DNA from 2 places in the Carnobacterium iners genome. Region 2 is predicted to be linked to the other one. Evidence: predicted binding sites of a transcription regulator. Region 2 holds the regulator's gene; the other holds the start of a gene.
The links. The regulator LexA, encoded in region 2, represses DNA repair genes until DNA is damaged. The targets are predictions, from matches to a motif close to CNAACANNTGTTNG.

Region 1: B9Y54_RS10230 (YdbC family protein) is a predicted target of LexA. The motif match lies at 2,853-2,866, and genes of this name have one in related genera.

What each region holds. Positions count from the first base shown of each region.
Region 1 covers NZ_FXBJ01000002.1:2,135,117-2,139,837, reverse strand. Annotated here, with positions in the region: gene B9Y54_RS10245 (V-type ATP synthase subunit A) at 1-658, shown strand, start outside; gene B9Y54_RS10240 (V-type ATP synthase subunit B) at 651-2,027, shown strand; gene B9Y54_RS10235 (V-type ATP synthase subunit D) at 2,034-2,660, shown strand; gene B9Y54_RS10230 (YdbC family protein) at 2,921-3,142, shown strand; gene gmk (guanylate kinase) at 3,200-3,814, shown strand; gene rpoZ (DNA-directed RNA polymerase subunit omega) at 3,821-4,036, shown strand; gene coaBC (bifunctional phosphopantothenoylcysteine decarboxylase/phosphopantothenate--cysteine ligase CoaBC) at 4,223-4,721, shown strand, end outside.
Region 2 covers NZ_FXBJ01000002.1:2,004,757-2,009,477, reverse strand. Annotated here, with positions in the region: gene recJ (single-stranded-DNA-specific exonuclease RecJ) at 1-1,308, shown strand, start outside; gene B9Y54_RS09560 (adenine phosphoribosyltransferase) at 1,331-1,843, shown strand; gene lexA (transcriptional repressor LexA) at 2,055-2,678, opposite strand; gene B9Y54_RS09550 (DUF896 family protein) at 2,837-3,076, shown strand; gene tkt (transketolase) at 3,186-4,721, shown strand, end outside.

The DNA.
Region 1 (4,721 bases), 130 kb from region 2:
TACAGAAGGTCGTGAAGGAAGTATCACTGCTATTGGTGCAGTTTCGCCTCCAGGTGGAGATACCTCAGAACCAGTAACGCAAAATACATTACGTGTAGCTAAAGTTTTTTGGAGTTTAGATAATTTACTAGCTCAAAAACGTCACTTCCCATCCATTAACTGGTTATCTTCTTATTCATTGTACTCAGCTGAATTGGGGACATTTATTGGAAACAAGTTAGAAAAAAATTGGACTGTTATGGTAAGAAGAACCATGACGCTATTACAGGATGAATCAGAATTACAAGAAATTGTACGTTTAGTCGGCGTTGAATCTCTATCAGAAACGGATAGATTAAAACTTGAAGTATCTAAAATGATTCGTGAAGATTTCTTACAGCAAAATGCTTTTGATGATGTTGATAGCTATACGTCAATCGAAAAACAGTATGGAATGCTCTCTACCATTCTTGATTTCCAAGATGAAGCACTAGCCGGTATGAAATTAGGTTCTTACTTCAATGAGATTATTGAAGGAACTGTCGCTGTTCGAGAAAGAATTGCACGTAGTAAATATATCCCAGAAGAAAGAATTAGCGAATTTGATCAATTAAAAGAAGACATTAAAAATACGATTCATCAAATTGTTGAAGAAGGGGGAATGGACTCAGATGCTTAAAGAATACAAAACAGTAACAGAAGTTGTGGGCCCCTTAATGGCAGTTGAAGGCGTAGAAGGCGTTAAATTTGATGAACTAGTCGATATACAAATGCAAACTGGTGAAAAAAGACGTGGTCAAGTTTTAGAAATCAATGGCGATAAAGCTATGGTTCAGATTTTTGAAGGTTCAAGTGGAATAAATTTAGAAGATACAAAAGTACGTTTCTTAGGTAGACCACTTTCACTAGATGTTTCTGAGGATATGGTTGGTCGAGTATTTGATGGAATGGGACGAATTAACGATAATGGTCCTGAATTAATTCCAGAAAAAACAATGGATGTAAATGGTGAACCGATTAATCCAATGGCGCGCGATTATCCAGATGAATTCATCCAAACGGGAATTTCATCAATCGACCATTTGAATACATTAGTTAGAGGACAAAAACTACCTGTATTTTCAGGTTCAGGACTACCACATAAAGAATTAGCAGCTCAAATTGCTAGACAAGCAACCGTTTTAGATTCTGAAGAAGAGTTTGCGATTGTCTTTGCAGCAATTGGGATTACTTTTGAAGAAGCTGAATTTTTTATGGAAGATTTTCGTAAAACAGGAGCTATCGACCACTCAGTAATGTTTATTAATTTAGCTGATGATCCAGCTATCGAACGGATTGCAACGCCAAAAATGGCATTAACAACGGCTGAATATTTAGCTTACGAAAAAGATATGCATGTTCTTGTTATCATGACGGATATGACTAACTATTGTGAAGCTTTACGCGAAATTTCAGCAGCAAGACGTGAGGTACCAGGAAGACGTGGTTACCCAGGTTACTTGTATACAAACTTAGCAACATTGTTTGAACGTGCTGGACGTTTAGTAGGTGGAAAAGGTTCTGTTACTCAAATACCGATATTAACGATGCCCGAAGACGATATTACTCACCCAATTCCAGATTTAACAGGTTATATTACTGAAGGACAACTTATCTTATCTCGTGATTTATTCAATAGTGGAATCCAACCTCCAATTGATGTACTTCCCTCTTTATCGCGTTTGAAAGATAAAGGTACAGGAGAAGGGAAAACAAGAAAAGATCATGCTGCAACAATGAACCAAATGTTTGCTGCTTATGCTGAAGGTAAACAAGCAAAGGAATTAGCAGTTGTTTTAGGTGAATCTGCTCTTTCAGAAACAGATAAGTTATTTGCTAAATTCGGCGAGCGTTTTGAAAATGAATATGTAAACCAAGGTAATTACACGAATCGTACAATTGAACAATCACTAGATTTAGCTTGGGAATTGTTAGCTATTTTACCAAGAACAGAATTAAAGCGAATCAAAGATGAAATGTTAGACGAATACCTGCCGAAAGGGGAATGAGTCTAAATGGCAAAGTTAAACGTCAACCCTACAAGAATGGAATTAACCATTTTAAAACAACGATTAAGCACAGCAACTCGTGGTCATAAATTATTAAAAGATAAACAAGATGAATTGATGCGTCAGTTTATTACTCTAATCAGAAAAAATAATGTATTACGTTCAATAGTTGAAGAAAAATTAACTAGTGCGATGCAATCATTTGTAATGGCTAAGGCTTTACTAAATGAAAAATTTATTGAAGAGTTAGTAGCTATACCACCACGTTCGGTTGAATTAGAAATGTACCAAAAAAATATTATGAGTGTTTCAGTACCTGTAATGAATTTTGGATACGATGAGAGTCAAGATACAAATGATTTAAAGTATGGTTACCTAAATTCAAATAGTGAACTTGATACGTCAATCGAAGAGATGTCTGCGGTTATGACTGAACTGTTAGAACTTTCTGAGATAGAAAAAACATGCCAACTAATGGCAGATGAGATTGAGAAAACTCGTCGTCGTGTAAATGCTTTAGAATACATGACAATTCCTCAATTAGAAGAGACAATTTATTTCATCCAAATGAAATTAGATGAAAATGAGAGAGCGAATATAACTCGCTTAATGAAAGTTAAAGACATGGGTTAGCCTTTAATTTAAATCTGTTTTCATGAAGAAGTAGTATGACACGATTAGTGTTCATACTACTTCTTTTATATTTAAAATTATGTTTAAAATAACCTTGAAAAACTATATTCTCTTAAAAATAGGCTTTACTAGTATTAATGAAGAAATATGAAAAAAGGCGTACACCATTTCTATTTTTTATGGTACACTAAAAGGACAAGTGTTTGTAACTAGTTATTTAAAAATTACTTTTAATGTCTATATGTGAGGTGTAAAGAACAGTGTCTCAAAAATTTTCTTATGAAATAATGGAAGAAATTGCAGTGTTGTCAAAGAATAATAAAGGCTGGCAAAAAGAAATTAATTTAGTAAGTTGGAATGGTAATCCACCTAAATTTGATATTCGTGATTGGTCACCAAACCATGAGAAAATGGGTAAAGGTTTAACATTAACGAATGAAGAGATGGACACTCTCAAACTCTTCTTATCAACTTTTGAATAAAGTACTATTTTTATAAAAAAGAATAACTTATTTTTTTAGAATGGAAAGGATTTTGACATGGTAGATCGTGGACTTTTAATTGTTCTTTCAGGACCTTCTGGAGTAGGAAAAGGGACCGTAAGGAAAGCTATTTTTGAGCAAGAAGAAAATGACTTAGAATATTCTATTTCAATGACTACACGAAAAGAACGTATAGGGGAAATAGATGGAAGTGATTATTTTTTTAGAACCAAAGAACAGTTTGAAGATTTGATCAAAAAAGACGGTTTATTAGAATATGCAGAATATGTTGGAAATTATTATGGCACACCACTAGAGTATGTCAATCGAACGTTGGACAGTGGAAAAGATGTATTTTTAGAGATTGAAGTTCAAGGTGCTTTACAGGTGCGAGAAAAAATGCCTGAAGGGATCTTTATTTTCTTGACTCCGCCAGGGTTGAAAGAATTAAAATCACGTATAGTAAGTAGAGGAACAGATGAATCAAGTGTCATAGAAAGTCGGATGGAAAGAGCTATTGAGGAAATCAATTTGATGCAACACTATGATTATGCTGTTGAGAATGATAAAGTAGAAAATGCTGTTGCAAAAATTAAAGATATCGTTGAATGTGAACACTTAAAAGTTTCACGTGTTATCCATCGGTATAAAAAAATGATTGAGGAGTTGTAAAATATTATGATGTTATTGCCATCTATTGATAGTTTATTAGAAAAAATTGATTCAAAATATTCGTTAGTTATTTTAGCAAGCAAGCGTGCACACGAATTGGAAGCAAAGGCTATGCCTATGTTAGAAAATTACCAATCATATAAAAATGTGGGACGTGCACTAGAAGAAATTGACGCCGGAGATTTAGTTATCGATCCTACCACGGTTGGGCCTCAAGAGTAATTGCTTTTATTTAATCGCTAATAATTTTTACATGTGCTCCAAAATAGGTATTTACCTGTTTTTGGAGTATTTTTATTTTAGTAAATTAAGGAATTACTAGGTTCACAAGACAAACATCTTATTTTTTAGTAAACTGTTATCAGGTATCGTTAACATTCTGTTGTATTTTGAAGGAGGCTAGTCAAAATGTTAAAAAATAAAAATATTGCGTTATATGTTTGTGGAGGTATAGCATCCTATAAAGCTGTTGACTTAGTTAGACAGTTTATTAAACAAGGAGCAAATGTTAAAGTAGCAATGACTGCATCAGCTATGGAATTTGTAACCCCTTTGACGTTCCAAATAGTGAGCAAACACCATATATACACAGATACATTTGATGAGAGAGAAGAAGATAAAGTCAGTCATATCCATTTAGCAGACTGGACGGATTTAGCTGTTATTGCTCCTGCCACAGCCAATGTTATTGCTAAGGTAGCAAATGGAATAGCAGATGATTTTGTTACGACAACTTTACTAGCTACAACAGCTCCTATTTTTGTTGTTCCTGCAATGAATTCACATATGTTGGAGAATCCAGCAACTGTTCGTAATTTTGCAACCTTAAGATTAGATAAGCGTTTTGTTATGGAACCAGAAACCGGTTTTCTGGCAGAAGGATATGAAGGCAAAGGTAGACTACCAG
Region 2 (4,721 bases):
TCTAATCAAGGTATTTATGTTTTAGCAAAACAAGGATGGCATGAAGGCGTATTAGGAATCGTAGCGAGTAAAATAGTAGCTAAAACTGGAAAACCAGCTATTATTCTTACTATCGATCAAGAAAAGGGATACGCAAAAGGTTCTGGTAGAAGTACTTTGGCCTATCACTTATACCATGCTTTAGAAGATACAGAGCACTTGATAACAAAATTTGGTGGACATCAAATGGCTGCTGGATTAACTCTCCCAATTGAAAATATAACGGCAATGAGAACAGAGTTAAATGCATTTTTACAACAAAAAGCAGGAAATAACAAACTAGAAGAAGCTTTTGTTATTGATGAAAAGTTGCATATTGAAGAGGTGACTGTAAAGGCGATTGAAGAGTTACAAAAACTGGCCCCATTTGGTACAGATAATCCAAAACCAACATTTCTTTTCGAACAAGTTCAAGTTCAAGAAATTAAAAGAATTGGAAGTGAAAAAACTCATTTGAAGTTGAAGTTACTCGAAGGTGATTCAGTCTTAGATGCAATAGGATTTCATTTGGGAACGATGGCAGAAAATATAGGAGCACAAGCCCAAGTGTCTGTTATCGGTAAACTTAATATTAATGAGTGGAATAGTTTACGTAAGCCTCAGTTGATGCTAGGGGACTTGGTAGTCAAAGGCACACAACTATTTGATCTAAGAAGCACTAGAATAGCAACAAGCATCTGGCAATTACCAATGGCTGACTATATCTTTTTTAACGAGAAAAATTACAAAGAATACCAAGGAAATGTGCCCAAAAACGCTTATTCTTATTTGATAACAAACCCAAAAGATATTGAGCAGATGACCATGAAATCAAGTAAATTAGTTTTAGTTGATTGTCCAAATCATTTAGATTTATTAAGTGAGCTACTAAATAATAGCAAGCCATCTAGTATTTACGTGAGCTTCTTTAATCGAGAAAGCATCTATTTAGAGGGTATGCCAAGCCGAATGCAATTTTCACAAGTCTTTAAATATATTGCAACGCATAAGAATATTGATGTTAGACATAAAATTAAAAATTTATCTAGTCATTTAAAATTAAAGGAAAACACATTAATTTTTATAATCAACGTGTTTTTTGAAGTAGATTTTGTTACAATACAAGATGGTATTATGAATAGTGTGCCAAATGTAAAAAAAATAGGATTAATAGATACAAAAGTTTATCAAAAACGACTGGGGAAATTTGCCGCAGAAGAAGCCCTGATCTACAGTCGCTTTGCAGAGCTTGAAAGCTGGATTAAAAGTCAATTAAATAAAGAACTGTAGAATTGAAACGGAGGAAAATGGAATGGATTTAAAAAATTATATAGCTGATGTACCTGATTTTCCAGAAGAAGGAATTATTTTTCGCGATATATCTCCTTTGATGGCTGACGGTGAGGCTTACCGATTTGCAACAAATGAAATTGTTAAATATGCAAAAGATAAAGGTGTAGATATGATTGTAGGACCTGAGGCACGAGGATTTATTGTGGGGTGCCCAGTAGCTTACGAGTTAGGAATAGGTTTTGCTCCTGCTCGAAAAAAAGGTAAATTACCGCGTGAAACGGTAGAAGTTAGCTACGGTTTAGAGTATGGAAATGACATTTTACAAATTCATAAAGATGCTATTAAACCTGGTCAAAAGGTACTTGTTTGCGACGACTTGTTAGCTACAGGTGGAACGATTGCAGCAACGATTAAACTAATTGAACAATTAGGTGGAGAAGTTGTTGGAACAGCTTTCTTGGTTGAGTTAAGTGAGCTAAAAGGCCGCAATAAAATCGAAGGTTACGATATTTTAGCGTTAATGGAATACTAATGATAATGAGTAAATTTATTTTTGACTAGTCTAGTTAAGGACAGGAAAAAGCAAAAAAATTTTTATCTATAGTGATACCGACCTTAAAATTAGAGTTTAATTCTAATCTTAAGGTCGGTCTTTTTTATCTATAGATAAAAAATTTAGTTTGCTAATAGATGGCTAGATAGCTCTATCAAATTAATAGCTTATTTTTTTACTTTTAAAAAAATTAAAAGATGTGACTACGATATAGACTAACAACTTTACCAAGAATAGTAACCTCATCTAGTAAAATATCGTTCATAGAATCGTTTTCCGGCTGAAGGCGGTAATAATTATCTTCACGGTAAAATCTTTTACAAGTAGCTTCGTCTTCACTTGTTAAGGCGATGACAATGTCTCCATTATTTGCGCTAGATTGTTTACGAATGATGACTTCGTCACCATCAAAGATACCAGCATTGATCATACTTTCTCCTCGTATAGTTAGCATAAATAACGTATCACTCTCTTGTTTTAGATTAGGGGGAAGTGGAAAATAATCAGAAGCTTCTTCAACAGCTAAGATAGGCTCACCTGCTGCCACTGTTCCCAATAAAGGGATTTGTTCTAGTTGAATTCCTAATTTTGTTAATCCAGTAGAGGTTAATTCAATTGCACGTGGCTTACTAGGATCTCTTTGAATAAAACCGTTCTTTTCAAGTCTAGATAAATGTCCATGTACAGTTGATGTAGAAGACAATGAAACAGCTGTTCCAATTTCACGTACTGTTGGCGGATAGCCTTTTAATTTTACTTGATCATGAATATATTGCAAAACTTCAATTTGTCTTGATTCTGGTGTCTTGCGCATAACTAAATACACCTCATTCCTTTTATTATTTCTTTTCTAGAATAACACAAATAAATAGCTGAATCAAACAAATGTTCGCTAAGATAAACCGATTTTGATGCATAAAATAGAGTTTTTTGGTATAGTGTTTAAATAATAAGAATTATGAGGTGAATAAGATGATATCTAAAGAACGAATAGAGCGGATCAACGCTCTAGCAAAAAAAGCTAAAAGTGAAGGATTAAGCTTATCCGAGCAGTCAGAACAAAAAAAGCTAAGAGAAGCATATTTAGCAGCCTTTAGAGGGGGCATGCGCAATCATATTGAAGGATTAAAGGTTGTCGATGAAGATGGTGCAGACGTGACCCCAGATAAATTAAAACAAATTCAAAAAGAAAAAGGTCTGCACAATCGCTAAATTTAGAGAATCCATTAAAAAACTTATTTTTATTAAATAGCGTTCAGACGTTGATTTGAACGCTAAAAAACAGTAAAATGAAATTAACACAATTGAGAGGATGATTTAATTGTTTGACAACACTGACCAATTAGCTATTAATACGATTAGAACACTTAGTATGGAAGGAGTCCAAAAAGCTAATTCTGGACATCCAGGATTACCAATGGGAGCAGCACCAATGGCTTACACACTTTGGGCAAAGCATCTGAAAGTAAATCCTAAAAATTCAAAATGGGTAGATCGTGATCGTTTCGTTCTTTCTGCAGGACATGGTTCTATTATGCTTTATAGTTTATTGCACCTTGCAGGTTACAATGTTTCAATTGAGGATTTGAAAAATTTCCGTCAATGGAATAGTAAAACTCCAGGACATCCAGAAGTAAACTTCACAGACGGTGTTGAAGCTACAACAGGTCCATTAGGCCAAGGAATAGCGAACGCAGTGGGTATGGCAATGGCAGAAACACATTTAGCAGCAACTTATAATAAAGAAAATTTTGCAGTTGTAGACCATTACACATACGCATTGTGCGGAGACGGCGATTTAATGGAAGGGGTTTCATCTGAAGCGGCTAGTTTAGCAGGTCATTTAAAACTGGATAAATTAATTATGTTGTATGATTCAAACGATATTTCTTTAGATGGACCAACATCAAAAGCGTTTACTGAAAATGTAGGGCAACGATTTGAAGCCTATAATTGGCAACATATCTTAGTAAAAGATGGCAATGATATCGAAGAAATTAATGCTGCAATTGAAACCGCAAAAGCTGAAACAACGAAACCAACTATTATTGAAGTAAAAACAATTATTGGTTTTGGCGCACCAAATGAAGGAACTCATAAAGTTCATGGCGCTCCACTAGGCCCAGAAGGCATTGAAGCTGCTAAAAAAGCTTACGGATGGGAAGGGAAAGATTTCTTTGTTCCAGAAGAAGTAAGCGACCGTTTTGAAGAAGACATGATCAAAAAAGGCGCACATTCAGAAAAAGAGTGGAATGCACTATTTAATGATTACCGTAAGGCGTATCCTGAATTAGCAGAACAATTTGAACAAGCTATGAATAACGAACTTCCAAAAGATTGGGATAGCGAATTGCCAAGTTTTTCAGAGGGAGATCCTGCTTTAGCATCAAGAGTTACGAGCAGTCAAGTATTAAATGCTATTTCTAAGACTGTTCCTGCTTTCTGGGGCGGATCTGCAGATTTATCTTCTTCGAATAATACAATGGTAGCTATTGAAAAAGACTTCCAACCTGGCCAATACGAAGGAAGAAACATTTGGTATGGCGTGCGTGAATTTGCTATGACAGCTGCAGCAAACGGAATAGCTTTACATGGTGGTTCAAAAACTTATGTGGGAACATTCTTTGTCTTTACAGATTATTTGAGAGCAGCTATTCGTTTAGCAGCTATTTCTAATTTGCCTGTAACGTATGTCTTTACACATGATTCTGTTGCAGTCGGAGAAGATGGACCAACACATGAACCTGTAGAACATCTATCAAGTTTACGTGGTATGTCTAATTTGACTGTTTTACGTCCAGCTGATGGTAACGAAGTCGTTGCTGCATGGAAGATTGCGCTAACTTCAACCGATCAC